DNA from 3 places in the Paenibacillus sp. SSG-1 genome. Region 3 is predicted to be linked to each of the others. Evidence: riboswitches for the same ligand, from Rfam matches in the RefSeq annotation. Region 3 holds a riboswitch; each other region holds the start of a gene.

Region 1 (10,172 bases), 990 kb from region 3:
CCCGGAAACTGGGCGACGGACATCGCCGGGGGATCCCGGTTCGGCTATTCCCTGCTGGCCGTGATCCTGCTGTCGAACCTGATGGCCGTCCTGCTCCAGTCGCTGTGCAGCAAGCTCGGCATCGTTACAGGCCACGACCTGGCGCAGGCGTGCCGCAGCCATTACAGCAAGCCGGTCAGCATCGGTCTGTGGGTGCTGTGTGAACTGGCCATCGCAGCCTGCGATCTGGCCGAGGTCATCGGTTCGGCGATCGCCCTGAAGCTGCTGTTCGGGATCCCGATCCTGTACGGCGTGCTGATCACCGCCCTCGACGTCCTGCTCGTGCTGCTGCTGCAGCACAAGGGCTTTCGGGCGATCGAGACGCTCGTCATCGTGCTGATCGTGACGATCGGACTGTGCTTCGGGATCGATCTGTGGCTCTCCAAGCCGGATGCCGCCAGCATCTTCACCGGGTTCATCCCGACGGCCGATCTGGTGACCGATCATCAGAAGCTCTATATCGCCATCGGCATCCTGGGCGCGACCGTTATGCCGCATAACCTGTACCTTCACTCATCGATCGTGCAGACCCGGCAGTACGAAAACACCGACAAGGGCAAACGGGAAGCCATCAAATTTTCCGTGTGGGATTCGACGATCGCGCTGACGCTTGCCCTGTTCATCAACGCGGCGATCCTGATCGTCTCGGCGGCGACATTCCACAAGGCGGGGATGACTACGGTCGCCGACATCAGCGATGCGTACCATCTGCTGACGCCGCTGCTCGGAACGACGCTCGGAAGCATTTTGTTCGCCGTCGCCCTGCTGGCATCGGGCCAGAACTCGACGCTGACCGGCACGCTCGCCGGACAGATCGTCATGGAGGGCTTCCTGAACCTGCGGCTGCCGTCCTGGCTGCGCCGGCTGATCACCCGGATGATCGCCATCATCCCGGCGGTCATCGTGACGGCCATCTACGGCGAGAGCGGCACCGAGGATCTGCTTATTCTGAGCCAGGTCATCCTGTCCCTCCAGCTGCCGTTTGCGGTGGTTCCGCTGGTCAAGTTTACTAGCGACAAGAAGCTTATGGGCAAATTCGTCAATCCGGTTTGGGTCAAAATATTGGCCTGGGTCGTGGCGGCATTTATCATTGTCCTGAACGTGTACCTTCTGGTTCAGACCATTTTCGGTTAATAATAACGGACAAAATAAAAGCCCCGTATCTCATGGATTCCATGGATACGGGGCTTTTTTAAAATATCAGGACTTGCCGAGCTCGCTCAGGGCCAGGTTCAGCTTCAGCACATTGACCCGCTTCTCGCCGAATACGCCGAGGTCCCGGCCCTCTGTGTTCTGCTCAACGAGACGGTCCAGCTCATCGGCCGAAACGCCGCGCAGCTTGCTGATCCGCGGTACCTGGGCTTTCGCTGATTTGGGTGTAATATGGGGATCCAGCCCGGAGCCCGAGTTGGTGATCAGGTCCACCGGAAGCTCGCTGACCGGCACATCAGGGTTGTTCTTTTGCCAATCCGCGATCGAGGCTTGAACCCGCTTCAGCAGCTCGGGATTGGACGGGGCATAGTTGTTCGATCCCGAACCCTCTGCCTTGTAATCAATGCTGGAAACCCGCCCCTGGAAGAAGGAAGGGTCCGTAAAGGATTGGCCAATCAGCTCGGAACCCACGACCTTTCCCGTGCTGTCCTTTAGCATGCTGCCGCTCGCCTGGCTTGGGAAAATCAGCTGGGCCAGTCCGGTGCTCACCAGCGGATACGCAATCCCGCATAGGACGATCAGCACCAGACTCGTGCGCAGTGCGACACCCCACAAGGAACCGTTCCACTTTTCTTCGCCGACCGCCGTCGTCACCGTCGTTTTCATATCGTATCATCCCTTTTTCATAATCTATCGCTTATCCATTTCTTTAGTTCGTTCTATTTAAATCCACAAATGAACCACCAGATCAATCAGCTTGATGCCGATAAAAGGCGCAATCACGCCGCCAAGACCAAAGATCAGCAGGTTGCGGCTGAGCAGGCGCGACGAGCTTATCGGCTTGTAGGCCACCCCTTTCATCGCCAGCGGGATGAGCAGCGGGATAATGACCGCATTGAAAATCAGGGCGCTTAAGATCGCCGAAAGCGGCGAGCCGAGCTTCATGACGTTGAGCACGTTCATTTCCGGGATGGCGGCCATGAACATGGCGGGAATGATGGCAAAATATTTGGCCACGTCATTCGCGATGCTGAACGTGGTAAGCGCGCCGCGGGTCATCAGCAGCTGCTTGCCGATGGCCACGACCTCGATGATCTTCGTCGGATCGGAATCGAGGTCGACCATGTTGGCCGCTTCCTTCGCGGCCGCCGTGCCGCTGTTCATCGCGAGCCCGACGTCGGCCTGAGCCAGCGCCGGCGCGTCGTTCGTGCCGTCGCCGGTCATGGCGACCAGCTTCCCTTCGGCCTGCTCGCGGCGGATGACCGCGATTTTGTCCTCCGGCTTGCTCTCGGCGATAAAGTCATCGACGCCCGCCTCCCGGGCGATCGTAGCCGCAGTCAGCGGGTTGTCGCCGGTACACATGATCGTCTTGATCCCCATCTGCCGGAGCTGGTCAAAGCGTTCCTTCATGCCGGGTTTGACCGTATCCTTTAGGTGAATCAACCCGTAAATACGGCTGTCCACAGCGACAGCCAGCGGCGTACCGCCTTCCGACGCGATTTTATCGGATTCCATATCCAGATCCGCCGGAATACTTCCGCCTTGGGCCTGCACCCATCGCTTCACCGCGTCCACCGCCCCTTTACGGACATGCCGCCCATCCACCAGGTCGATGCCGCTCATCCGCGTCTCCGCCTTGAATTCGATAAACTCTCCAGCGGCGGCCGCCTCCGGATGAACCTCTATCGACTGCTTCTTCACCAGTTCCAGCACGGAGCGGCCTTCCGGCGTCTCGTCTTTAACCGAGCTGACGGCCGCCCAATAGGCGGTTTCCGCATAATCCGCGTCCCCCACCGGAATGAACTGGCTCGCCATCCGGTTACCGAAGGTAATCGTACCCGTTTTATCCAAAATGATCGTGTTGATGTCGCCGGATGCCTCGACGGCTTTCCCCGACATGGCCAGCACGTTGAACTGCGTAACCCGGTCCATGCCCGCGATGCCGATGGCGGACAGCAGCCCGCCGATCGTCGTCGGAATGAGGCACACGAGCAGGGAGATCAGCACCGGGATATCCAGCGAAATGCCGAAATGCTTGGCAATTGGCGCTAACGTGACGACCACAATCAGAAATATCAACGTTAGTGTTGTAAGCAGCGTGTTAAGAGCAATTTCGTTAGGTGTTTTCTGGCGCGCCGCCCCTTCGACCAGGGATATCATCCGGTCCAGGAACGATTCGCCCGGATCGCTTTTGATCATCACCTTGATCTGGTCGCTGACGACGCGGGTTCCCCCGGTGACCGAGCTGAAATCGCCGCCGGCTTCTTTGATCACCGGTGCCGATTCGCCGGTAATCGCCGATTCGTCCACCGATGCAAGGCCTTCGATGACTTCCCCGTCACCCGGGATCATCTCTCCCTGGGAGACGATGACGACATCGCCTTTGCGCAGCTCGGCCGAACTGACGACCTTGATCTCGCCGCCCACGATTTTGTTCGCCGTCGTGTCTTTTTTGCTCTTCTTGAGCGTATCGGCCTGGGCCTTGCCCCGGCCTTCCGCCAGCGCCTCCGCGAAATTCGCGAACAGGACGGTGAAGAGCAATATCAGAAACACGGTCAGATTAAACCCTATCCGTCCCTCGGTGTGAAAATAAGAGGGAAAAAGAACCATCAGCAGCACCACGAAGGTGCCGACCTCCACAACGAACATAACCGGATTTTTCATCATTACGGCCGGGTTCAGTTTCATAAAGCTGTCTTTCAGCGCCTGTTTGGCAATACCGCCAGACAGCATACTTTTGCGTTGTCCGCTCATGACTTGCTCCACCTCTTTAGTTAAGTGTTAAAAATTCGGCGACCGGCCCCAAAACGAGGACCGGAAGGAACGTCAGCGCTCCGATCAGCAGCACGGTTCCGGTCAAAATGCCGGCGAACAGCTTGTTGTCGGTCCGGAAGGTGCCCTGAGTCTCGGCGACCTTCTGCTTCACCGCCAGCGAACCTGCAACGGCGAGCAGCGCAATAATCGAAATATATCGGCCGAGGAGCATCACCAGACCGGTGCTGACGTTCCAGAATACGGTATTGTCTGCCAATCCCTCGAACCCGGAGCCGTTATTCGCCGCCGAGGAGGTGAACTCATAGAGCGACTGGCTCAAGCTGTGATACGAAGGATTGGAGAAGGCGTCGGTTCCCAGGTGCGTCATAAACGAAATCGCCGTCGGCGCAAGAATAATGAAGGGATGCATCAGAATCGCCACCGCGATCAGCTTCATCTCCCGGGCTTCGATCTTCCGGCCCAGAAATTCCGGCGTCCGGCCAACCATCAGGCCGCAGATAAATACGCCGAGGATTGCATACATGATCATATTGACGAAACCGACCCCCTTGCCGCCGAACACGACGTTCAGCATCATTTCGGCCAAGGGCGCAAGCCCTCCCAGCGGCGTCAGCGTATCATGCATGTTGTTGACCGACCCCGTCGTGGCGGCGGTGGTGACGGTTGTGAACAACGCGGACTGCGCGATGCCAAAGCGCACCTCCTTGCCTTCCATGCTGCCGGCCGTGCTGTTGATTCCCAATTGGTTGATCAGCGGGTTGCCGGCTTTTTCCGAGAAATACGTCAGGCACAGGAACGCTACGAACAGCGTCATCATGACGCTGAAAATCATCCAGCCCTGCTTCTTGTTCCGGGCGAACCGTCCGAACGTGTAAGGCAGTGACGCCGAAATCGTCCACATGCTGAGAATTTCGATTACGTTGGTCAGCGGGCTTGGGTTCTCGAACGGATGGGCCGAGTTGACACCGAAGAAACCTCCCCCGTTCGTTCCGAGGTGCTTGATCGATTCCAGTGAGGCCACAGGACCCAGCGGAATCTGCTGCACGCCGCCTCCCAGCGTTTGCACGGCCCGCATCGGCTCCAGCGTCTGCGGCACTTTGAGCCCGACCAGCACCAGGGTTACGATGAGGGCAAGCGGCACGAACAGACGGACATGCGCCTTGATAAAATCCTCGAAGAAGTTCCCGAGCCCTTCACCCCTGCGGGTGATGCCGCGCATAAAAGCAATCGCGATAGCCAGGCCCGAGGCTGCCGAGGTAAACATCATCATCGTGATGACGATCATTTGGCCAAAATAAGACATGCCGCTCTCTCCGCTGTAATGCTGGAGGTTCGTGTTCGTCATAAAGCTGATGACCGTGTTGAAGGACAGGCTCGCCTCCATATTGCCGATGCCGTTCGGGTTGCCCGGAAGGGCGCCCATCGTTCGCAGCAATATATAGCTGATCGCTACCAGAAAGATATTGGTTGCGATCATGCTGAGCGCGTACTTTTTCCAATTCATGCTGCCCCGCTGCTTCAGCCCGATGATCCGGTATAGAACTCTTTCCACGCCGCCGAAAATCCGGTCCGTCCGGTTCGGTTCATTGGAGAACATATGATATACGTAAGTGCCTACCGGCTTCACGAGCAGCAGGAGCACGAAAATGACGATACAAATTTGCAAAATATCCAAGGCTGGCTTCCCCCTCTTACGAGCATGTTCTGCTTTGGCCCCTTGAGGCTTACAGATTTAAAATTCCCCGTCAAAATTTTTCCGGATGGATCAAGGCGTAAACCAAATAGATAAAGACAAGCACGGCGAATGCCCCAACGACAATCATTGGTCTTTGCCCCCTTCTTCCACCACTCGGCCGCACCAATGAAGAAATAACAAGAACACGCCAAAAGTTGCAGCGAGCGCAAGTATCATATATACATCCATCATCGTTTCCGGTCTCTCCTTTGCATGGTTAGAATCATCTTTATTTCAGTAAAAATCCGACTTCGCCGTTTAAGGTATAAATGATGTGATCGGCACCAAGCCCCCGGTAAATGCCGGGTGAGTTGCCCCTCTGCGTAATGACATATACCGGTTCCGACGTCCAGGGACGGCAGATTTGCAAATAGCGGCAGGTCAGGTTGAGGCTGCTTTCAAACAGAAAGATTTTGCCGACCTCTATTTCGGGCACCACCCAATCCTCCGCGTGATTCGTATTCAACCGGATGATCCGCTGCACCCCCATTTTTCTCAAGAGGCGTTCCTCCCGGGCACTGTTGGTCAGAACGGCAAAGGGCCTCTTCCAATACATCAGCAGCTTGATAAAATTGCGTCCCGCCTCGTTCGGCGCGGTCACGATGACGACGTTGTCCATTTCAAAGGCTCCTCCTATGCGGCAGCCGCGAATACGCAAAAGAAGCCGCAGGGAAAGAAGGACCTTTCCCGCGGCTTCTTGAATTTAGACGAACTATGAAGGATCGTCCTTTATTCAAAATGCGCACGACAAGTGCTGCCTCTCCCGTTACGCTGACGAGGTTAGCTGTCGGATTCGGGCGTGAGAGTCGCCCTACCTTCCGGTACTTACCGTACCGGAAAGATTCACCCCGGCGGCTTCCATTCCAGGCGGCCGCTGTGGTTCCCCCGCTCCCGGCCGTTTCCGGCCGAAATTAAGCGTTATTGATAAGTGTATGTGATTGTGATGAATGCTCTCTTTTGTTCCAGTAAGCTAAAAAAGGGTAAAAAAAACACAGAGGCCAGCTGATCCCCCTGTGATCCGAAAGTTTATTCGGGTCGCAAGTTTCATCATTCCTCTCTCAAACGACGCTTACGAGGTTAGCTGACGGATTCGAGCGGTGAGAGTCGCTCTACCCGGCCGGATCCATGGCATCCGTAGCCGGGATTCACCCCTGCGGCTGGCAGCAGACCCCCGACTCTCACACCGGTTCGCTGCTCCATGGCACGCGTTTGGTTCCCCCGATTTCCGCGCTTTTTTGCGGAAACTCAGCGATTAGTAATGGAAACTGTATTGAATACGCTCTGAATCATACACCCGCTCCTTCCAAGCTGTAAAGGCAGTCTAAAAATCATGAACCGCGAATTTTGGAACATTCAGGCTCTTATTAGCGCTTACATTTTGGCTTTTTGACTTCTACCTCTTTCATGCTCCCGATTTGGCGCATTTATGGAAACCAGGACAATCGGGGACACTGGCTCGCAGGAATACCCGCATTGACTTTCCAGTTCAATCGTTTAAAATTAAATTGTGTGATTGGTAAATGTTTCGGCTGGATGATCATTCATTGAAGCACAAAAGGAGGAGGATGGCAGTGAGCGTCTATGATTTTCAAGTGAACACGCTGCGCGGCAAAGAGGTATCGTTAAAGGAATATGAGGGTGACGTGCTGCTGATCGTGAACACGGCCAGCAAATGCGGATTTACGCCGCAGTTTCGCGGGCTGCAGGAGCTGTACGACGAGTTCCGTGACCATCATTTTCAAATTCTCGGCTTTCCGAGCAACCAGTTTGCCAATCAGGAGCCGGGTACCAGCGAGGAGATCGGCGAATTCTGCCAGATGAATTACGGGGTCACGTTCCCGATGTTTGAGAAGATCGACGTCAAGGGCAGCAACGCCCACCCACTGTTCCAATACCTGACCAGGGAAGCGCCGGGCGTGCTCGGATCGAAAGCGGTCAAGTGGAACTTTACCAAGTTCCTGGTCGATTCCAAAGGAAGGGTCATCAAGCGTTACGCGCCCAAAACGACACCGGACAAAATCGAAAACGACATCCGCAAGCTGCTTGCATCCGGAAAAAGCGAATAGGCAAATCAGCCCTACAAAATAACGCTACTTGCTGCGATCCGAATTCACTAGCTTTGCGGGACCCCGAAATATACGAAAATGCAATAAGCAAAAAAAAGAAGCTCCCCTGGATTTCTCCAAGGAAGCTTCTTTCTGTGTTCATAGATGCGGTAGAGAGGACTCGAACCTCCACGGGCGTACGCCCACTACCCCCTCAAGATAGCGTGTCTGCCATTCCACCACTACCGCATAATATCCAAAGTTCATTTAGCGAACTTTTTTATTATACACAAAATCATCCGAATTGTAAAGGGAAATACATTAAAACACCATCCATGTAATATTATATAACACATAAAACAACAAAAACAGTGATTAAGTCGCCCTAACATTGACAAATCACAATATTTATGTAATATTAACTTACAAATAATAGTGATCGATGATTTTACTTCGTAATTCATGTAATATTTATTACCACAATAATATGGAGGTGACCGCGTTGAACGACAAAAGCACCAAACTGCTCGATTACGTGCAAACGCTGGATAACGACTTGTCGGTCGGAGGCTTCAGCCATGTGTTTGACCTCCAAACCCGAATTGCAGAAGGGCGCATCCAGAGCCAGGAAGAGCTGGAAGGGTTCATCCTTCATCCGATGATGAGTCGCTTGGTCCGCCAAGACGGCGCGGCCATTCAGGCGATTTACGCAGCTGCCGACCAACGGGATATCCGTCAGATCGCCCGAATTGACCGGTACATCCTCGGAGGAATCGCTGCACATGAAAATGATGAAGCGGTGCGCCAACGGGGCAGAAGACTTTTGAAACTGGCCCAGGCCCTGTACCCCTGGCTCAATCTGAAGGTTCTTGACGAACTCGCGCAGAAGGAGCTGTCTCCCGTCTGCCTGGCCACGGCGCATGCCTATGTCAACTATCAGCTCGGATCCAGCCGCGACCACACCGTTTATGGCTATATGCAATCTGCGGTCTGCACATGCATCCAGCTCGCCGCCCGCTCGCTGAGCATCCCGCCTCACGACGCCAAAGCGTTGGCCGGCAAATGGACGGCTGAAATGGAGCGCGCATGGACAGCGGAGAAAGACTCCCTGCCCACAGACCTTTTCAATATCCAGGAGAACGACTCCCATATCGCCTCGTGATCTCTTTAACAACACCACAAAGGCACTCCGCTCTGCCCTGCTGCAGCGAAGTGCCTTTTCTGTTCCCATGTATGTAATTGATCTTCATCTTACTGATCGCGGGACTGGTTCTTCCGGTATTCCACAAACTTGATGTACTCCTTGATAAACTCCTTCTCGTGATCGGATAGCGGCATTTCGTTTAACTGCCTTCCGTTTTCCCACAAATAAGGATCCTGCTGCTCTTTCACCATATACGGCCCCGGTTCCTTGCCCAGAATCAGCCAGTCAAGGCTGACGCCGAAAAAGCTCGAAATTTCGATCAATTTATTGGTGCTCGGGGTGGACTTCCCCCTTTTCCAATCTCCGAAATTCCCCGTGCTGATATTAAGCTGCTCGCAAAACGACTTTTTGGTCATCCCCTTCTGCTTAATCAATGCCTCAATACGTCCGTAAATGGATTGCATAAAAAACCGCCTTCCAGTCATGTCGCAAAAAAACGACGCATTTAAGTAATTTCATGCTTGCAATATGACGCAAAAACGTGTATAGTATTCTTTATATTAGGAATTTCCATACCTATGGCTCTTATTGTATCATTAGTCCCTTTTCTAATCCAACCGCCCTGCAATCATTCACTTCATATCTGACATTACCTTTCCAACGCGATTCGGGCCCGCTTATGACCAATACCAAGACAGGGAGCGACCGCTTTTGCACACACTCGACATTTCTTATCATGAATTGATCCATGCCATGAGGCAATGTATTGCCGTCGTGGATGCCGGAGGAGTTATCATTTCAGTGAACCACGCCTGGATTCAAAGCGCGTATGACGAAGGCGTCCCCCAATCCTTTAACTGGGTTGGTATTAATTTTATGCAAATCGCCGACGCCCTTTCGGGAGAAGACGAACAAGACATGGACAGACTCCAGGCGGTTTTGCAGGGTATTTCTACATACTACAGGAACGAATTCCGGTCGAGCTGCATCCAGCCCTCCCGCTGGTTTCAAATCGAGGCTTTCCCGCTCCGGAACGGCGCCAGGGAGGAACCTCGGGGAATGATCGTCTGCCTGTCGGATATCAGCCGAAGCAAGCAGCTCGAGAACGACTTGATGACCGCCTTGTCCCAGATCCGCACTCTACGCGGATTGCTGCCCATCTGCGCCGTCTGCAAACGAATCCGCGATGACGATGACTTGTGGAATTCCATCGAGAGTTTTTTGCAAAAGCATGCCCACACCGAATTCACGCACGATATTTGCCCGGACTGCATACGGCGGC
Region 2 (10,172 bases), 5.7 Mb from region 3:
GGGACAGATATGCCGAGGAGCGGCGGATCAAGGCGCGGGTATCCGTCGGGAATTCCCGGCCGAGCAGCGGGAGGCGGTTGTAGGGAGCTTTCGCCTGGATTTCCGTTTCAAGGGCAGCCGTCCGGCCGGAGATCGCAAGCGACGTTCCTCCCCCGATGCGCAGCGATGCTGCGGCTCCTTCGGCGTAAGCCGTACGGTTCAGCTTGAGAAGGCCGACATCAAGGGATCTTCCCATCTGTTCGGCTGTTGTGCGCGCGGTATGCTGCTCCAGGCGTGACCTGACATCAAGCAGCGCCATCAGCGCGAGCGGGTACTGATTGTGGTCCGGATGCTTCAGAATGTTCATGGCCGTCGCGGTGATGGCCTCTTCCAGCGTCAGGCCGCAAATATAGCGCAGGCGGCAGCCCCACCGTACCAGATCGAAGGCTTGCTTGCCTGAGCACAGCAGGCCCTCGGCAAGCCCTTCCTCGCCGGAGTAAGGCAGCTTTAAAATGCCGATCCGGCAGTTTTCCAGCCAGCCCAGGCTGTGGTGCTGGTATCTTGGAAGAACGATTTCAAACAGTTCGATGGTGGGAATCAAAGCCCGGTTCATCGTGACATCCTCCTTGACCGTGATTTCATGGATACTCCCTGCCGTCTTGTTCCGGATCGTCACGGCCAGTAGGGTTCCATACATGTGTCCGATTGGTAAACTATCCGCATCATACGTCCAAGGGATATCTTTGGCAAGAAGACGAGGCGGATTTTTCGGATCAAAACCAGCATCTTTCCAGTGTAAAGTCCAAAATTGCGGCAAAAAGCCGCTTTTTTTCAGCCTAGCGGCTTCAGCCCTATACCGGCATTATATTCCGATCCAATGGGCGGGTTCAGCCATATGAATGGCTTCCCGCCTTCAGTTATCCAGCAAAGCTAAGGAAAGCGGTAGGAAAGGCCGTAAAACAATGATTCCTACGGATTAGGACCCGTTTTCCCATCAGATCCCCAAATAAAGCAGGGAATCGTATCGTTTCCCTGCTTTACAGTTCGCCGTCCCAGGCGTATATTCATTTCATCATCCAATAGAGTAAGATTTGCGACTTGATGAACGCTGAATTTTCCGATGAAAAGCGGGGGAACCAATCGCAGTCCTCGTCCCACGGATCTTTATGCTGGGGCTTGCGGCTTGCAGGGGTGAATCGGAGGCAGGACAATGCCTGTTTCCGTAGGGCTACTCTCACGGCCCGAATCCGTCAGCTAACCTCGTAAGCGTAGTTGAGAGCGGAGGAAACTGTGATTTGACGCATCAACACAGGGTATCTGCTCTGTGTTTTTCTGTGCGCTCATTTTGAAGGATGAAGCGTGTACATGGAATATGTCTATTCGCTGAATTTCCGCCGGAGGGCGGAAAGCGGGGGAACCGGTCGTGTCTGCAGCATCCGCTGCGGCCATATGGGGTGAATCTCGAAAGTGATGAGTAGGGCTACTCTTGGGCCCGAATCCGTCAGCTAACCACGCAAGCGTGTTAAGAGAGGCAGCTGTTATTCATGCAGATGGCAAGGCTTATTCGGCCTTGGAGTTGGAAGCATGGAAGAGTGTCCTCTTTCCGGTGCTTCTTTTTTGTTGTTTAAACAAGGAGAAGCATCGATTCCCAAGCGGGCGGCGCCCGCGATTTTGCACAAACAGAGAAAACAGGTTATGTGGGAGAGAGGAGAACATGAAGTGCCTCAGATACAAGTAAACGGAACCACGTTATATTATGAAATTCACGGCAGCGGCACGCCCATCGTGTTCATTCACGGGCATTTGTCGTCCCATCATATGTTTGAGCCCCAGGTCGAATATTTCAGCAAGCGGGCGAAGGTGATTGTGCTGGACCTCCGGGGTTATGGCAATTCGGGGAAGCTTGACGTGGAGGTCGGGCACATTATGGAAACCCAATGCAGCGATCTGTGCGAGCTGCTGGATAAGCTGCATATTTCGCAGGCGACGCTTGTCGGCTGTTCCAGCGGAAGCGTGCTCGCCCAGACGTTTGCCGCCCTTCACCCGGACCGGGTCAGCGCCCTGGTGCTCGTAGACAGCTACTTCGCGGGATGCTTCGGGAAAAAGAACCATTTGCTGAATATTTGCGAGGCGTGCAGCTGGCTGTCTTATTATTTGCCTGCGGAGTTTTTCCTCCGGTCGCTGCGGGTGACGTATAACCGGTGGAGGCCGGTCTACAGCATCCTGCGCAAGGAGCTGTACCACAAGCGGCCGACAGAGTCGATCAAGCAGCGTATGGAGCTGCTGCGTATGGAGATGCCTGCCAATTTGGCACGGCTGCCGATGCCTGTACTGTGCGTCGCAGGCAGCCAAAGCGAGTGGTTCGTCAAGCAAATGCAGCGGGCGGCCACCCTGTTCCGGCAAGTGCAGCTGGCGACGATCGAGGATGCGATGTACCCGACCCATTTATGCCAGCCGCATGCATTCAACCGCATGCTGCTGAACTTTTTGATGGACCAGCATATTTACCGGACCCGGGAAGCCTATGGAGGGTAGCCCGCGGTCATGGGATTTGCCTCCTGGAAAGAAAATCGCATCTTGAATCGCACTGGCCCTAACCAAACGATCTACTCGCTATATTAGCTAATAAGTTAACCGCCCGATAAGAAGGCGGTTAACTGAGCTCTAGCGAGTATTCGTTTTTTCAATGAGACTGATTATATTAAAAAGGGAGGGATGAACCGTCCATCAATATCGGTGAACCCGTATTCCTGGGCAAGATCACCAACCTGTAGTACCCGTCCGTTTTTCAGTTTCACCTCATCATCCCCAGCTAGGGCTGACACCGCTCGCCCTACGTAGTACGGCGACTCCGTGTGTTTCAGAGCCTCAACCTCTTTCCAATGAGCTTCATCTGTACCGAAGTTCCTTAATACCAGTTCTGTTCTCATCCAGCCAGGGGAGACCGCTACCACGGTTATTTCAGTGCTTTTGAGATCATGAGCTAATCCGAGCACTGAGCGGTTAATGGTATTCTTGGCGAGGTCGTAATAGAAAGTTCCTAAATACTTATCCTGATCCTGAAATGTGGTATGTACGATCAATCCAGAATCAGCTTCCAGCATAAGCGGGATCGCATAATGGTTTGTCGCTATTTGTGGGCGTACTCCATTCTGAAACATAGCATCCCACATGTTCAGCGGATATTCCCAGAATGGTTTGGATTGTAAATTCACTTCCAAGTCATGCAGTCCCCAGACGTTATTCACTAGGATATGGAGCCGTCCTTGTTCCTGTCGGATTCTCTCGATCAAAGCCTGTGTATCCTCATCACGGGTATGATCGCAACGACATGCGTACGCCTCTCCTCCATGACTTCGAATCTCCTCCACAGTTTCATCGATACTGCCTGGAAAACCGTGTGTAGTCGTCCCTCGTAAACTTCTTCCGGATACATAAACTACTGCTCCGGCTTTCCCAAGCTCAACGGCAATCCCACGTCCTGCTCCCCGGCTTCCTCCGGTTACAAGAGCGATTTTCCCAGCGAGTCTCTTCAAGTCCATCTACTCCTTCGCAGTTATTTATTTCATCATACTATGGTAATACGTCATTAACTGTCGTAGTTTGAGGATGAACGATTGATTTTTGGAATAAATGAAAAGGCAAGCTTGAAAGTTAGGCATATTGCTAATTTGTTATTTGCGGCTATATCGATAAAATACGTTATGGGAATCTGGGCTGCGGTGTGCAGCCTTTTTTAGGTTGGTGAAAGTGCTTGTGCCATTGACAGGCAGGGATATAATGGAGAGATATCATCATGGCATAAGAAGGAGGAAAAGTTGTGGCAACCATCGAAGATTTGATGAAGCTGGACATTCGCATCGGAACGGTGGTCAAGGCGGAGCCTTTTCCGGAGGCGCGCAAGCCGGCGATCAAGTTGAGCATTGATTTTGGGGAGCTTGGAGTCAAGCGTTCCTCGGCCCAGATTACGAGAAGGTATACCCCGGAGCAGCTGATCGGCCGCCAGGTGGCCGCCGTCGTTAATTTTCCCGTGCGGCGGATTGCCGGATATGAATCGGAAGTGCTCGTTCTCGGCGGAGTTCCGGAAGAGGGCGATGTGGTGCTGCTGGCCCCTGATGTGCCTGTCGGTAACGGCACGCCCATTGCTTGAACATTTAACAAAACGAAAGGATGGATACCGATGATTCTGCGCCCAACGAAGGAAGACTACAACGAAGGTTTCGCCAAGTATGTCTCTCTCGTACCTGAGGGGAACCTCGAGGAGATTCTGAACGGGTCTCTGAACCGGACGAACGCGTTTTATTCTGCACTGACGGAAGACAAGGCGAATTACCGCTATGCGCCAGGCAAATGGAGCTTGAAAGAGGTGCTCGGCCATATCACGGATAATGAGCGCATCATGTGCTACAGACTGCTCCGCATCGCCAGGGGGGACGCCACGCCTTTGACCGGCTATGACGAGGAAGTGCTGATGGAAGGCGCAGCCTTCGACCGTTTCTCCATCGCTGAGCTTCTCGAGGATTTTGCCGCCGTTCGCCGCTCCACGCTGACGCTGCTGCGGAGCATTCCGGACGAGGCCTGGACCCGGAGAGGTACTGTAAACGGCTATGAATCCACCGCCGCCGCTTGGGCGTATATTCTGACCGGACATGAAATCCATCATTATAACGTGATCCAGGAAAGATACATATAACTTCCCAAGGGTCAAAATTGGGCCGATTGCCGGCCATGCTGCGTGGCCTCCAGCTCGCACTATGATTTGAGGCGCTCCTCGGCAAGATGAATAAAAGCCTGCGCAGCATGGCCCAAATATTTATCCGCCCGGTAAATGATGCTCATTTCCCTGTAAGGCGGATCATCATGGATGGGGAGGAACCGCAGCTTCGGATCGCCGATGGCTTCGACGAGCGTAGGCGTCTGAACGGTAACCCCCATATTTTCCCTGACAAAGCGGAAGAGCGAAGGGTTGGACGTCGTTTCCACGACGATGTCCAGGTTAAACCCGTGCTTCCGGCAGTATTGCTCGACGAGCTCCCTTCCCCAGAACCCCTTGGGATACATAATGATCGGCAGGCCGTTCAGTTCAGTCAGGGAGACCGACTCCCTGCCGGCCAGCTCGTGTTCGGCAGATACCACCACGCCGTACTCCTCCCGGGGCAGGGACCGGACCACCAGCCGGTTGTCGTAAAGCGGCTTGAGCGAGATGCCGATATCGATTTCCGTACTAAGGACGAGGTCCGCTACATCGACGGCCGAGACGATCTTGAGCCGGACGTTCGGATACCGGTTGCGGAAATCGATGAACATCGGGGTCAGACGGAAATCGAGCTCGGAAGGCAGCACGCCGACGCCGAGCGTGCCGCCCTGGTGATGGCGAAGCTCGCCGATCTCCAGCTTGGCGTTTTGCAAATTTTGAAAAATTCCCCTTGCCTGCTTAAGCAGGACCGAGCCCGCATCGGTCACCACGATCCGTTTGCCGATCCGGTCAAACAGAGGCATACCGACCTCCTCCTCCAATGCCTTAATCTGCAGGCTTAAATTCGGCTGGGAGATGCCGAGCTTATCTGCGGCCCTCGTAAAATGCAGCTCCTCGCAAACGGCCACGAAATACTCCAGTTGTCTCAGTTCCATGTTAATTCCTCCTGTTCATGAACAATAGAACGCGGCACACCGAAGTAGAAGTAAATTCTAGAATGTGTGAAAACACGGTTTTATCATTTGTATAACAAATTATTATTATAATTTCAATATAATTGATAAATGATTGCTCTCCCATTAAGATGTGATCAAATCGATCTGAGGGAGAGAGAAATAATGAGAAAACCTTCACTGTTCATGATGGCTGTCGCCTTCATTTTGGCCTCTTTAAATTTGCGGCCCGCGATGAATTCCATCTCGCCCATGCTGCAAGCCATCCAGCGGGATTTGGGCATGAGCTCGTTGTCGGCAAGTCTGCTTACGTCCATTCCGGTGCTGTGCATGGGGATATTTCCAGCCTTTGCGGTCAAACTGGGCCAGCGTGCCGGGCTGGAGCGCGTCATCGGCTGGTCGATTGCGGTCATCGGCGCCGGTACGGTGCTGAGATGGTTCACCGGGTCGTCAGCATACCTGCTGCTAACCACCGTTCTGTCCGGGCTCGGGATCGCTGCGGCAGGTCCGCTGCTGTCCGGGTTCATTAAGCAGCATTTTCCCGCCAAGGTGCCCGTCATGATTTCGCTCTATACCGTATCCATGGCGGTCGGAGCCGCGCTCGCATCGGGATTGTCCCTGCCTTTATCGGTCCGGGCCCATTCGTGGCAGGAATCGCTGGCGGTTTGGGCTATCCTCGCTGCCGTCGCCCTGCCGGTATGGTGGTGGTCGGTTCTCCGTCATACCCGTCGGCCTGCCCGTGCGGAGCGCTCGGCAAGGGCGGCCGGACTTCCCTGGAACAGCGCCAAAGCATGGGCTCTCACGCTGTCCTTTGGCCTGCTCGCTGTTCTGTTCTTTTCGGTCACGGCTTGGCTGCCGCCGGTCGTGGAACATATGGGATACGGCAAAGACTATGCGGCGAACATGCTTGTCCTGTTCTCCCTGACACAGATCCCCGTCGGCCTCCTGTTTCCGCACTTGCTCCGGCGTCTGCCTTCCCGACGCTTCTGGCTGGCGCTGGGCGCACTGTCGATGGCCGCCGGCTTCCTGATGCTCTGGATGTCTGTGACGCCGTGGCTGGCGGCGATTCTGATCGGCATCGGTCCCGGCGTACTGTTCCCGGTCAATCTGATGATGCCGATCGAAGCGGTAAGCGATGCTCAGCAGGCGACGGCCTGGTCGGCCATGACCCAATCGGTGGGATACGTGATTGGCGCGATGGGACCGATGCTGCTTGGCGTGATCCACGACGCTGCCGGCAGCTATACGCTGCTCATCCCGGTGCTGCTGGCCGTCACGCTGGCCATGGCGGGGGTTCAGCAGCTGGCTGCGAAGCCCGGTGCGGCGAAGTTGCTAAACAAGCAGCGGGCGAAGGAAAAGGAAACAGCCCTTCCCTTGGCAGAGTAAGGAAAGGGCCGTCGATGACGGAGCATCAGCCTGCCGGCTGGCAGTATAGATCGGGACGGGGGCAGGCTTTAGCAGAGGACCTCGACCGTAAACCCGCCCGGTGCCTCGACGTAGAACGTATACCCGTGCGCATGCTGCGGAGGCTTGACGTCGTATCCGTCCTCCAGCAGCTTTTGGTTGATGCGGTCGACCTGCTCCTCGGTCTGCTGGGGAAAGCCGACGTGGAACGTTTTGGGGTACTGCACCTCACGGCCCTTCATCAGCGTCAGCACAAACCCGTCATCATCGAAGAGCACCGCGAAGTTGTCGCCTCGGGCCGCCCGGCACTCCAGTCCGAAATAAGTTTCCAGAAAGGCCCGTGACGCCGCCACATCGGTCACCGTTAAATTCAAATGGTTGATTTTCATCATTACCGCCGTCCTTTCAAAATGGGATGACTTTCTTTGCTTACCCCCTTATTATATGACCTTTATGCAAGTGATAAGGTTTCGGTATAATAGGGGTTAAAAGAGGTGGGGTTCACGATAAAAACCCGTCACCTGGCAGGAGGCATCGGTATGGAAATTCAGCTTCAGAAGGTGACAAGGGAAAATTGGGAGGAAGCCATTTCCCTCAGGGTTGCGGAGGAACAGGCCGGCTTCACCCCGCCGGTTGCTGTATCGCTGGCTAAAGTCTACGTTAAACCCGATGGGGACAATGTCGACTATATCCCTTTCGCCATATACGATGGGCCGCGAATGGTCGGTTTTATAATGCACGCATGTGAAGAGAACACGGCGGATATGTACTGGATCAACGGCTTTTTGATTGATGAGCGATACCAGGGCCAAGGGTACGGCCGGGCCGCCTTGACGGAGATGATCCGTTGGATCGTAAGCCGGTGGGACCGCTGCCGGGAAATCCGCCTGACCGTCCATGGGGACAATAGAATCGCCAAGCGTCTTTACGAGTCGGCAGGCTTTACGCCAACCGGGGCGGTATACGGGGAAGAAGAGGTATGGAGCCTGCCGGTCGCAAAAGGCTGATTCATCAGCCTGAATTTCATGAGGGCCGCAAGGCGGATAGGCTTGCTGGGGCGCAGATCTCTTGCCCCAGCCGGCAGTCTGTAATATAATGGGGAAAATTTCGTAATTGATGGAGGCTGGAACGATGATGATGATGACCGTTTTCTTGACCATTCATTCAGTGAACTAAACTGAATAGCATACCGGAAGCATGAGGTATCCAAGCCCAACAGGGGCTGGGCATATTTGACATGCAGCTTCCGGGGATGCAGTGAATGGTCTTGAAACGGAATTCCTTAATCACGTTCTTATGCAGGCAGCCTTAGGGGCAGCCTGTGCCTTTTTGCATAGAAGACGCGAATGGACTTTGGTTCATTCGCGTTTTTTTGTTTCCGGGGCAAATGTTTGAAACACATTTAACCGGCCGCCGGGGCAAAAACCGCGCTCTGCGGGCTTCATTCTATGCTTACCATCAATGACGAGGTGATCGATGTATGCCACGCTACTTTTTTACTGTACTGCCTGGGCTGGAAGAAATTATCGCTGATGAAATGCAGGCAAAAATTTCCGGGGTACGTATTGGTGACAAGGCCAGGGGAAAGGTTTATTTTGACTCTGACTTGCCAGTAGAGTATTTTCTGACGCTGCGGACTGCCGACAATCTGTATCGTTTCATCCACCGGTTCCCGGTGGGTCCTCATAAATTGCATTTACACCATATCGAACAAGAAATCTCCCGTTTGGATTTATCCATGATCGGCCCGGATTCTTCCGAAAAGATTAGCTTTAAGGTCAATGCCAGCCGAGCGGGAAACCATACCTACAGCAGGTTTGATGCGGCAGAGGCTGCGGAATTGGGAATCATGCGGCGCTATCGGCATTTTAGACAAGATCACAGCGGCGGGCATCAGCTCGAGTTTCGGCTCGATCTGGTTCAGGAAGAGGCTGTCTTTGCCATCAGGATAACCGATGCGGCGTTCAGGTATAGGGGAAAGACGCGGGAATTTACGCCGGCCGCCCTGCGGCCGACCGTTGCGCACGCGCTCGTGTGGGTGTCCCGTCCGGAGAAGGACGACATCTTCGTTGACCCCTGCTGCGGATCAGGGACTGTGCTGTCCGAGCGCTGTGCGTATCCTCACGCCGGCATTTACGGAGGAGACCTCTCCGAGGTAGCCGTCACAACCGCCCGTGCCAATGTGGGACACACTTCCGGTGTACATCTTAAGGAATGGGATGCGCAGCGACTGCCGCTGGATTCGGGATATGCCGGCAAAGTGGTGACCAATCTTCCTTTTGGAAGGCAAATTTCGTCGATAGCATGCATTCCCGTGTTGTATGAAGGAGTGCTTAGAGAAATGAAGCGGGTGCTGAAATCGGGAGGCCAGATCGTCTGTTTAACCGATGCGGAGGGTCCTCTGCTGGCGGCTGCCGAGAAAGCCGATCTCCGTTTGGCCACGGTAGCTGACCTCCGGCTGAAGGGACTGCATCCGTCCATTTATTTGCTGCAAAAAGATTAATCCGGCGCGGTCGCACGGCTGAAACGGATTTCAGGCAAGATGCAGCGGAATGCAGCGTGCCGGCAGTGCTTGCCGCATTACACCGGGCTGCTGCGGATCAGCTCGACCAGGTTTGCGGCCGCCGGAGACAGAGGCTCATCCTTGCGGGTACAGATGGCGATGACGTTCGTCAAACTGACGTCGTCTACATAGACCCGGCATAGCTCCCCCCGGGCTACATATTCGCGTACGACCAGTGAGGAGACAAAGTTCGCGCCGTATCCGGCAATGACGGCGGTGATCGCCTCGTGCAGACCGTTAAATTGCAGCGCTACTTTGGGGGCCGGGGCGTTGTAGGTGCGGCATAGCGCGAACAGCCGCTCCCGCGTGGAACTGCCTTCCTCACGCATGACAAACGGCTCGCTCATCATTTCGGTAAGCGACAGGTGGCGGTTCGCAAACTTATGATTCGGCGCGACGACGAACCACAGCTCGTCCTGGAACAGCTCCTCGGTCTGAATCGTGTCCGGATATTCTTCCGGCAGCCCGCCATAGATGGCCAGGTCGGCTTCGACGCTCAGCAGCTGCCGGAGCGCCCCGCTGGAGTTGGTCGTGGTGATGCTCATCTCGACCTGCTCATACTGCTGCTTGAACCTTG
Region 3 (10,172 bases):
AACCTCCTCGAGGATCGGAATCAGCCTCTGGTCGATCTCAACCGCCGTGACGGCCCCTGCCTGCTGGGCCAGCTTTTCGGTCAGGGCGCCGATACCAGGACCGATCTCTAGGGCACCCTTGGTGGAATCAAGTCCGGCCGCGTCCACGATTTTATTTAAAATATTTTGGTCGATCAAAAAATTTTGCCCCAGGCTCTTCTTGAATGAAAAGCCGTGGCGCTGGATGATTTCTTTGGTTCGCCTTGGTGTGGCGATGTCGTCCATGCCGTTCACGTTGTCCGGCCTCCTTCATCTTCGATACGGGCAAGCGCATCCGCAAATTCTTCGCGGGATATTTGAAATATGGCGAGTCGCTTATAAAATTGCTTGCCGTTGCAGTAGCCGATACCGAGGAGGTTGCCCATCGCCATCCGCCGGGCGGCGGCATCCGGGTGCACCAGCAGCCCCGCCTCCATCAGGTCCTCCATGTCGATCTGGCTTTCCGCCCCCTCATAAGAGGTGTGAACCCGCTCCAAGGCTCTGCGGATCGCCGCAGGCGAGGCGTTCTCCACACCGATATCCCCCTTGCGGGTTGCATCGGCCTCCGGGATAAACGCATGCTTGCAGCCAGGCACCTTGGCCGAAATGATTTTGCGGATTCTTTCGCCGGCGTGATCCGGGTCCGTCAGCACAATGACCCCCCGCCGCTCCTGAGCCAGCGCGATCCGCTGGAGTATACGCGCATTGATGGCGGAGCCGCCCGTCTCGATCGTATCGGCATCCACCGCCCGCTTCACGGCCACGGTATCATCCCGGCCTTCCACCACAATGACTTCTTTAATCATGATTTCCTGTCTTCCTTTCGAGTACATTATACCCGTCAATGCCGCCGGACAGCCAAGTCCCTGCAAGTGGCATAAACCGTGATGCCTGTTCAGGTACTTTGCGGGGTCCCGGTATAGACAAACTGCTGTAAATTAACAACAAAAAGAAGAGGAAAGCTCCTCTTCTTTAGCATGACATTTTCATGATCATAATACTATAACATTAGAATGGCAAAGTAAAACGAAATTAGTTCAGCTCCGGTTTGACCGGACCGATCACGTATACCTTAAGGCCGGATTTACGGCCAAAGTTGCGTGCCTGCTGGACGGAATCGTAGTATATATCGATTTTATTTCCCTTAATGGCTCCGCCTGTGTCTTCCGCACGACGGAAGCCAACACCTTCAATGTAAACCCACCATCCCAAAGGAATGACGCTTGGATCAACCGCAATCGTGCGGCCTTCCGTGACACGTGTTCCTGTGGCGGTGCGTGTGCCGACTCCGGACTCGCCAGACGAATAAGCGGTCATGGAGACTTTGATCAGCTTCTTGTAGGAAAAGTCAACGCCGGCCTTGCTGACCCGGTTGTTACTGCTGCTGCTGACCTTCTTCACCTTGGCAGGGGTAGAAGAAGCTTTGGCAACGGCTGTTTTGACTTCGGTCACTACGGGAACAGGCTTTTTCTTCGTGCCGACGGCTATGACCTTATCCTTGGTCACCGTCTGCACTTTTTTGCCCACCATTTTCATGGACACCAGCTTGCCGTCTTTGTACTTCTTCTCAATGTACTGCACCATGACGCCAGGAGATCCCTGCTGAATCACCCGCGACTCGCCTTTATAAATGCTGGGGTCGGAGGTTTTGACCACCCGGAAGGGGAGGGATTCATGACGCTGTATCACTTGTTTGTTCATCCGGACGATCCGGATGTCCGTGTTGGTGGAGACCGCCGTTTCGACAGCCGGAGTGACAATGTCTGTTTCCTTGACTTTGACGCCGGTTTCTTTCAGCACGTCGCCGACCGTTTTGGCCGTTGTATACAAATGCTTCGTTGCACCATCAGCCGTCACCTTCACAGGACTCGCGCGGTCGATCACGACCTTGTCGCCGTCGGATATAGCCCCGCTCAGCGGCATCGATATTTGGTCCTCGGGTTTCAGACTGATTTCCTGCTCATCCAGCATTTCTTGAAGTAAAGATGTATTGGTCTGTACAGATTTCATTTGACCGTCTACTACCAAATAAACTTGTTTTCGCGATTGACTGTACACGAGCAGCAAGATCATCAGGGTAACCGCGATTGAAACGATAGCTGCAGTGGAGATCTGGCGCAAATTCTCATGCTTCCATCGCAATGCGTAAGACATGCTGGAGATTTTTGAATCATGGGTCTTCTCTGGTTGGAAAACGCCCACTTTCTCGATCCTCCTTCATAGCCTCGCCGTCTAGAGTTATGCATGATTGTATTTGACGCGACTATACTCAATTTTTTACAAGAACCCACAGAAAGCATGCGTTCTTGCACCATGAACCAATCTCTCCATCATGATTTGTCACCTCCTGTTATACAACAGTATGATGACTGCCTCTCCTTTATTCAAAACAAAAGAAGCCGATAGAAAAGAGCTTACGAGGACTCTTTCGTGGCTTCCGGATGTCTGAATATCGGAATTGTCATGCACGAGGGTACCTCTCTTTATCCGCTTACGGGGTTAGCTGTCGGGTTCGGGCGAAAGAGAGCCGCCCTATTCGCGTCCTTACGCTCATGGCGTAAAGCCGTTCAATTCACCCCAGAGACCCAAAAAAGAAATCAAATACGTTTGCGAGCACCGGACCGCTTCCGGTCTGTCATGCCCCGCTCCAGTATTGGTTCCCCCGTTCTCCCATGCGGGAGACTCAGCGAGACTGGTTCATGAAGCTGCGAAGGTAAGACCTTAACGACAGCTCAATGATTCACTGAAAAGATGATATCCTGTTTTGATGCATGTTGTAAAGCGGTAATCAACCACGTTTATTTGAAAAAGTGGTTAAAAAAATGTAATATTCGGCGTTTTGTTTGTTAAAATTCTTTAATCATTCGCTCATGCTCATTTTTTCGGCTGTTTTTCTCCCGATTTCACACAATTCCAAATCGTTCCAGCCCATTTTGGGTGGTAATCTGGGCAATTTCCTCCAGGTCAACCCCCTTAATCTGGGCTGCCGCTTCAGCGACCAGACGGACGTTTGCCGACTCGTTTCTCTTCCCTCGGAAAGGGTGTGGCGTGAGATAAGGAGAGTCCGTTTCGATGAGCAGCCTGTCCATCGGAACCTGAGCCAGGACCTCTTTGGGGACTCTGGCATTCTTGAACGTAATAGGTCCGCCAAACGAAAGATGGAAGCCCATATTCAGGCACAGCTTCGCGGTTTCCCAGCTCCCCGAGAACGAATGCATGACACCGCCGACCTCGCCGGCCTTCTCTTCCCGTAATATTTTCACAATATCCTCATGGGCGTCCCGGTTATGTATAACAATCGGCATGTTGAGCTCTCGGGCCAGTCCGATCTGCTGGCGGAGGACCCGGTGCTGCACGTCCTTCGGCGAGGTGTCCCAGTAGTAATCCAGACCAATTTCACCGATGGCCACCACCTTGGGGTGACTGCATAAGGATGCAATCCACTCCAGATCGCCTTCCTGCATAAAAACGGCGTCCTGCGGATGCCAGCCTATGGCCGCATATATAAAATCATACGTTTCCACCAGCTTCATCGTCGATGGAATCGTCTCCCGGTTAAAACCAACGTTGATCATCCGGGTTACACCGGCTTGTACGGCATTGTCAATGACCCGCCCCCGGTCCTCGTCGAATTGTTGCGCATCCAGATGGGTATGCGTGTCGAACAGTTCCATGAATTTGAACTCCTTTCTTGTCGGTACCACAGGTTCACTTTCGTACGGTATTTTGTCATTAAAGCTTGAAAATGCGGGAAATCGAAGGAGAAAGATCGGTTATCGCCTTTTCCAGTTTATCTTCCGGATAATACAAGTGATATTTCCCGCGGTGAATGCCGCTGATGGACCGGACAATATCCGACACCTCGGATATTTCCCGCAGCTGCTCCTGGCGGTCGAGCAGCAGGATCTGTTTCTGGCTCGACTCGTCACCCGGACGAAATACATCGTAAGGAAGATCGGTCGGAAAATCAATCTCCAGATCATATTCCGGGTTCATTCCGGCTTGTCCAAACTCCCGGCGGATTTCATCGATCATTTCCAAATCGACGGAGTCCATTTCTACATATTTATACAGTTTGCGGTGCATAAATCGGGTGCACAGCTCGCTGAGTATGCGGTCGTCCTCATAGGACCACTGAAGGAAGGCCGTTTGAATCAGCGCCTCGTCCAGCTTCAGATAAGCTTGCACGTCCAGTTTGTCTTCAAAGAGCTGCGGCAGCGGCTCGACCATAAAGCCAAAAGGATAACCATCCTGGTACAGCTCCTTGGCCCGCCGGAAAATTTGGCGCAAAATAATTTCTGAACTGCGGGTTACCGGATGGAAGTAGACCTGCCAGTACATCTGGTACCTGGACATTAAATAATCCTCCACGGCATGCATCCCGGACTCTTTGACCACCACTCTGCCCTGGTAAGGACGGAGCATCCGTAAAATACGGTCAATATCAATCGTGCCGTAGTTCACCCCGGTGTAATAAGCATCCCGAAGCAGGTAATCCATCCGGTCGGCATCCAAGGGGCTCGAAACGAGGTTCACTACAATCGGTTTATCATAGGTCTTCGCGATGACGGCGGATACCTTGTCCGGGAAGTCCGGGGCAATCTCGCTCAGAATATCATTCACTTCCGTATCTCCGGTGACAATCCGGCGAGTCCAGTCTTCATGATTCATATGAAAGGCTTCTTCAATCGAATGGGAAAAGGGGCCGTGTCCCAGGTCGTGCAGCAGCGCCGCACACAGCGTCAGCAGCCTCTCTTCTTTTGGCCAATCCGGATATCCACTGCGCTCAAATTGCGAAATAATCCGCCGTGTAATCTCATATACCCCTAAAGAATGGGAGAAACGGCTGTGCTCCGCTCCATGAAACGTCAAATACGAGGTTCCAAGCTGCCGGATCCGCCGCAAGCGCTGAAATTCGGTCGTATTAATAAGCCTCCAAATCGTGGAGTCCTGGACGTGAATATAATTGTGAACCGGATCTTTAAAGACTTTTTCCTCACTTAGTGGGTTCATGTTCAGGTCAACTCCATTCATTTTGTGAAATTCGGGTTGTTAAGTGTTTTAATTTTGAAATATTTTTGACAATTGATGTCGATACATGTCGAAATAAGCAGAATTAAGGTTTTCCAAATCGACATTATACTACCAAGGCGATATAATTGGAAAAGAATCCTGATATGAGTGATTTCCTAGCTGTTATGCTATTTGTAAGGTTATTGAACCAAATTTACTGGTTGACTGTTTTGGGAATCGTTGGTATTATTGATATCATTAAAGAGAGAACGTTGTCGAATTATGACATTTTAAAACTATGGCGAGAGGAGCAATGATCAGTTATGATGAAATCAACTGGTATTGTAAGAAAGGTAGACGAACTGGGTCGGGTAGTTATCCCCATTGAACTGCGCCGTACCTTGGGCATTGGAGAGAAAGACGCACTTGAGATTTACGTGGACGGAGAACGTATTATGCTCAAGAAATACGAACCGGCCTGCATCTTCTGCGGCAATGCTGAGAATGTTACTTACTTCAAAGGAAAAATTGTTTGTCACGATTGCATATCAGAAATCCCAACACCTGTGACAAATTAAGATTTTTAGTATATAATAAGAGTAATTCAAATTGTTAATTCTAACCTTTTTCATATCTCCTTGGTGTCTCCTCGGCTTAGAACCCGGCCGTGGGAGGCATTTTTTTTGATTGTCGGCGGGATGACCGCTACAAGGAGAAGAGAAGCAGCCGCACGATGCATCCTAACTCCGGCTGCTTCCATTTTGCCACAAATTCCCTAACCTCGGAAAAACTTTCATCCCTATAAAAGGCGACTGTCTTTTCAAAAATGTGGTTTACCCACCAAATTACTCTCTTCTACCTATTGCTCCTTCACCACTGCATTTATTACAATAGCGCGTTATACACATCTCTTTTGGAAACACCACGGTCGGCGGCCGCCTTCTTCATGGCGTCTTTCCTTGGCAACCCTTCCCCTTCGTAATGCTCCACATGCTCTTCCACCGTCAGCTCCTGCCACCAAGCATTCCGCTGCTTCTGCTCCTCCTTCGGATCCGCGCCTTCCAGTACGAGGCAGTATTCGCCAAGCGGAGCATGCTCCTCCAGATACTCGAGGCATTCTTCAATGGTTCCCCTGACAAACTCCTCATATCGCTTGGTCAGTTCACGGGCGAGCACAATTCTCCGATTGCCGAGAATTTCAAGGATGGCCTTGAGTGTCTTCATTACCCGATGAGGCGATTCGTAAAACAGCAGCGTTCCGGATGCCGCCTGCAGCGGCTCCAGCACCGCTTGAATCTCTTTGCGTTCCCGGGGAAGAAAACCGATAAACGTAAAGCGCTCGGTCGGAAGTCCCGACACGATCAGGGAGGATAACGCAGCATTGGCACCCGGGACCGGAATAACGGGAATTCCTTGTTCCAACGCCAGCTGGACGAGGTCGGCCCCGGGGTCGGAAATCGCCGGCAGACCGGCATCGCTGACAAGAGCCAAATTTTTTCCTTCTATTATATAGCGTATTAATTCGGGTCCGCTTGCCGCCTTATTATGCTCATGATAGCTGAACAACATAGACGGGGAAATGTCGAAATGGGTGAGCAGCTTGCGCGTCTGCCTTGTATCCTCTGCGGCGATGATGTCACAGGCCTTTAGCGTGTTTACCGCCCGAAACGTCATGTCCTCCAAATTGCCGATGGGCGTGGCCACCAGGTATAACGAACCCGGCGCGCCCTCTTCTTTTTCCTGAAAACTGCTTTGTATGCTCAGACTCATTCTTTTCCCTCTTTAGCTCCATAATAAATATCCAGAATTTCGGGGCAGTAGCTGTTATTCTCATTATATACAATGAGTGGCGGCAGCAACCGCACCTCCGGCTTGCCTTCCCTCATTGCCTCGACCAGCACCATATTCGCCTCCAAGTGGGCCCTCGGATGAACAAAGCGAATCCGTTTCGGCTCCAGCCGATGCTGCCGCATCAGTGATATAATGTCTGCAAGCCGCTGCGGCTTATGAACCATGCTGACTTTCCCTCCGGGCTTGACCAATCTGAAGCAGGTCTGAATAACCTCTTCCAGGGTGCAGCTGATTTCATGGCGGGCGATCGCCTGGTGAGGATTCAGCTTGATATCGCTGCCGTTCAGCGCCATATAGGGCGGATTGACTGTAATGGCGTCATATACGCCGTGCCCGGTCTCCTTGTGCAACTCCCGCAAATCGCCTTCGCGGATGAGAACCCGGTCATTCAAGCCGTTCAGCTCCACGCTCCGCCGGGCCATGTCCGCCAGACGGGGCTGAATTTCAATACCTTCGATGGCCGCCGCAGTACGGGTGGTGAGCAGCATCGGAATGACACCGTTGCCCGTACACAGGTCGAGCACTCTCCCCTTGGCCGGAATTCCCGCGAAGCGTGCCAGAAGTACCGCATCCATGGAAAAGCTGAACACTTCGTCGCTTTGGATAATATGCAAATCATGCGTCAGCAGATCGTCGAGACGTTCCGTCGGCCGCAGGCTTACCTGTGATTTATCAATTTTCATTCTTCATTTTCCTTCTCTGCAGCATAGGGTAACCTTCCTTGGTACTTTACATAAAACTATTGTAAACCATAAAAACATTGAAAAAAAACCGTAGGGAGTTATCCTACGGCTTCATTTATTCAGAAAAGACAGGCAGAAAAGGCAATCGCCTTCTGTGCGCAAATGTCCATAATAGACGTTGCATATATGGAAACCTTCGTGATACAGCCTCGCGAGGTTGTCGTATCCTTCCCCCACCACGTCCTCGATCTCATGCTCCTGCTCTGCTGTGGCATGGGCCGGTTGTGGCAGCGGGGATCCTTCCTCCGGTATGGCTCCTTTTAATATTTTGCGCAGCTGCTCATTCTCCAGGCTCAGGCGGTTGTTTTCCTCCAGCAGCTCTTTGATGAGAAGCTTCATTTCACCCAGATCACTGTGAACCTGCTCCATTTGTGTTTCCATCTCTTGAATGTGTGCAAAAATATTTTTCTTTTCCAAGTTTCCACCCCGAAAGTAACCTCTACGGTTTACTTGATGACAACATCATCCAATGGCAGTTCCTTGACCTTGCTGATTTCAAACAGCTGGACATGGACGCTTCGGCTGCCGGCATTGATACCGACCACTTTGCCTTCTCCCAACGATGTGATGACGATTTTGCCTACTGATGGCAGCTCTTCCTTCACACTTTCATAATTATCATGCTCATATTTCAGACAGCACATGAGTCTTCCGCACAAACCGGAAATTTTGGTCGGATTCAGCGACAAGCTCTGGTCTTTAGCCATCTTGATGGATACAGGCTCGAAATCGCCGAGCCAGGACGAACAGCAAAGGATGCGACCGCATGGGCCGATACCGCCCAGCATCTTGGCTTCGTCACGCACACCAATTTGTCTAAGCTCGATCCGCGTCCGGAAAATACCGGCCAGATCCTTGACGAGCTCGCGAAAATCCACTCTTCCCTCAGCCGTAAAATAAAATATAATTTTATTTCGGTCAAACGTAAATTCCACATCCACCAGCTTCATCTTGAGGCCGTGATCGCGGATTTTATTTAAACAGGTGGCAAAAGCATCCTTGGCGGCCTGCTTGTTCTCTTCCACAACCCGTGCGTCAGAATCACCGGCGATCCGGATGACCTTCTTCAGCGGGAGGACCACATCGGATTCCTGCACCTCTTTTTTTCCAACGACAACCTTGCCGTATTCGATACCGCGCGCCGTTTCGACGATAACGCTGTTATCCTTCTCAATCGGGAAATCGAGCGGATCGAAATAATAAATTTTGCCCGCCTTTTTAAAACGGACACCCACTACACTGTACAAAAACTAACCCCCTTATATGCCAGAGACCATTGGCTAGCCTTGAAGCTATCCTTCCAAACCGATTAAAAACTGTTCAAGACAGAGTTGGCTATTCACATTGTAGCGCAATTTTTTCCTGCATTCTGCGGCTAAATCCATATAGGAGACCCATTGTGCCGTGCTGCGGGTTAAAGCATGTGTAGACAAAAAGTCCAACTGATCTATGAAAACGATACTTTCGTGCTTACCGTACTGGACGTGAAGCATATCTTTGAACCACAAATGAAACAAATTAAGCAGTGTATCCAAGTGATCGGATAACCCGGCTTTGAACACCTTCTGCCCTGCGGTCACCAGAGCGGAGCTGCCGCGGCCTAGAGCTTCCTTCCCTAATTGTAACACTACGTTTCTAATTTCTGCAAACCAATTCTGCTCCATCAGCTCGCGGCATCCGTCCAGTCCCGACGATAGGTGAACGGCGCATCTGGCAAGCGGTGAAGGGTATCCTTCATCCACCAGCGTCTGCAGCATCAACCCGGGGCTGAGCGGGGTAAAAGGCACCAGCTGCGCGCGCGACTGAATCGTTGGGAGCAGAGCCTGTCCATTCTCCGTAATCAAAATCGCCACGGCCGGAATGGGCGGCTCCTCCAGAAACTTCAGCAGGCTATTGGCCGCCTGCACGGTCATCGTATCAGCCTGGTCGATAATATATACCTTCGGATTCTTTGATTCCGAGCGATAGGAAAAGACCCGCTGTAAGTCGCGGATCTGGTCGATTTTGATAGACGATCCATCCGGAACAAGGAGATGAAGATCGGGGTGATTGCCGTGTTCCACTTTGCGGCATTCGAGGCATTGTCCGCAGGCGTCGTCCTCAAGCGTAGTACAGAAGAGTGCTTGGGCAAACGTCCGGGCCGTCTTCATCTGCCCGCTCCCCGCTGGACCGCTGAATATATAAGCATGGCTGACGGAGTTTCGGCGAAGGGCGTTTTGCAGCATTTGCTTTGCCGCATCCTGACCCGCAATATCTGCAAAAGACATATTTCCTCTCTTCCCAATATCGATGGACCGGAAGACGGATCGCCTGGCCGGCGCATCGATGTTACAATACGGCATTCTATCTATACCTATAGTTTATCATGTACAATGGGCTTTACCTATTCCTATTTCTTCTAATCTGTCAGAACATCAAATTGATCAGCATACCGCGGATTTCCCCAATACGCTGCAGCAGCTCGATTTTCCCCTGTTCGCTCTCCAGCATATCGTCGGCCAGTCCCAAAAGGGCCGAGTCGATTTCATCAATCAGATTGTAGCGCTT

The links. A riboswitch is a leader RNA that binds a small molecule or an ion and turns the genes downstream of it on or off. The one in region 3 is predicted to bind cyclic di-AMP.
Region 1: it holds a riboswitch for cyclic di-AMP, as region 3 does, so the genes downstream of both, BCV73_RS33790 (hypothetical protein) here and BCV73_RS29120 (3D domain-containing protein) in region 3, are expected to answer to the same signal.
Region 2: it holds a riboswitch for cyclic di-AMP, as region 3 does, so the genes downstream of both, BCV73_RS03250 (alpha/beta fold hydrolase) here and BCV73_RS29120 (3D domain-containing protein) in region 3, are expected to answer to the same signal.

What each region holds. Positions count from the first base shown of each region.
Region 1 covers NZ_MBRK01000001.1:7,363,339-7,373,510, reverse strand. Annotated here, with positions in the region: gene BCV73_RS33815 (Nramp family divalent metal transporter) at 1-1,173, shown strand, start outside; gene kdpC (potassium-transporting ATPase subunit KdpC) at 1,240-1,857, opposite strand; gene kdpB (potassium-transporting ATPase subunit KdpB) at 1,915-3,945, opposite strand; gene kdpA (potassium-transporting ATPase subunit KdpA) at 3,962-5,641, opposite strand; gene kdpF (K(+)-transporting ATPase subunit F) at 5,712-5,789, opposite strand; gene BCV73_RS33790 (hypothetical protein) at 5,931-6,320, opposite strand; cyclic di-AMP (ydaO/yuaA leader) riboswitch at 6,457-6,629, opposite strand; cyclic di-AMP (ydaO/yuaA leader) riboswitch at 6,752-6,962, opposite strand; gene BCV73_RS33785 (glutathione peroxidase) at 7,273-7,767, shown strand; tRNA gene BCV73_RS33780 (tRNA-Leu) at 7,913-7,995, opposite strand; gene BCV73_RS33775 (urease accessory UreF family protein) at 8,249-8,908, shown strand; gene BCV73_RS33770 (helix-turn-helix domain-containing protein) at 8,998-9,354, opposite strand; gene BCV73_RS33765 (PAS domain-containing protein) at 9,602-10,172, shown strand, end outside.
Region 2 covers NZ_MBRK01000001.1:660,712-670,883, forward strand. Annotated here, with positions in the region: gene BCV73_RS03245 (hypothetical protein) at 1-676, opposite strand, end outside; cyclic di-AMP (ydaO/yuaA leader) riboswitch at 1,076-1,263, shown strand; cyclic di-AMP (ydaO/yuaA leader) riboswitch at 1,351-1,515, shown strand; gene BCV73_RS03250 (alpha/beta fold hydrolase) at 1,699-2,514, shown strand; gene BCV73_RS03255 (SDR family NAD(P)-dependent oxidoreductase) at 2,676-3,515, opposite strand; gene csaA (chaperone CsaA) at 3,800-4,129, shown strand; gene BCV73_RS03265 (DinB family protein) at 4,160-4,672, shown strand; gene BCV73_RS03270 (LysR family transcriptional regulator) at 4,732-5,610, opposite strand; gene BCV73_RS03275 (MFS transporter) at 5,794-7,014, shown strand; gene BCV73_RS03280 (VOC family protein) at 7,083-7,421, opposite strand; gene BCV73_RS03285 (GNAT family N-acetyltransferase) at 7,572-8,039, shown strand; gene BCV73_RS03290 (methyltransferase domain-containing protein) at 8,513-9,535, shown strand; gene BCV73_RS03295 (LysR family transcriptional regulator) at 9,613-10,172, opposite strand, start outside.
Region 3 covers NZ_MBRK01000001.1:6,377,728-6,387,899, forward strand. Annotated here, with positions in the region: gene rsmA (16S rRNA (adenine(1518)-N(6)/adenine(1519)-N(6))-dimethyltransferase RsmA) at 1-273, opposite strand, end outside; gene rnmV (ribonuclease M5) at 270-824, opposite strand; gene BCV73_RS29120 (3D domain-containing protein) at 1,051-2,220, opposite strand; cyclic di-AMP (ydaO/yuaA leader) riboswitch at 2,491-2,717, opposite strand; gene BCV73_RS29125 (TatD family hydrolase) at 2,922-3,692, opposite strand; gene BCV73_RS29130 (HD domain-containing protein) at 3,751-5,031, opposite strand; gene BCV73_RS29135 (AbrB/MazE/SpoVT family DNA-binding domain-containing protein) at 5,355-5,609, shown strand; gene rsmI (16S rRNA (cytidine(1402)-2'-O)-methyltransferase) at 5,917-6,801, opposite strand; gene BCV73_RS29145 (tRNA1(Val) (adenine(37)-N6)-methyltransferase) at 6,798-7,565, opposite strand; gene yabA (DNA replication initiation control protein YabA) at 7,677-8,042, opposite strand; gene BCV73_RS29155 (PSP1 domain-containing protein) at 8,072-8,872, opposite strand; gene holB (DNA polymerase III subunit delta') at 8,918-9,892, opposite strand; gene BCV73_RS29165 (YaaR family protein) at 10,032-10,172, opposite strand, start outside.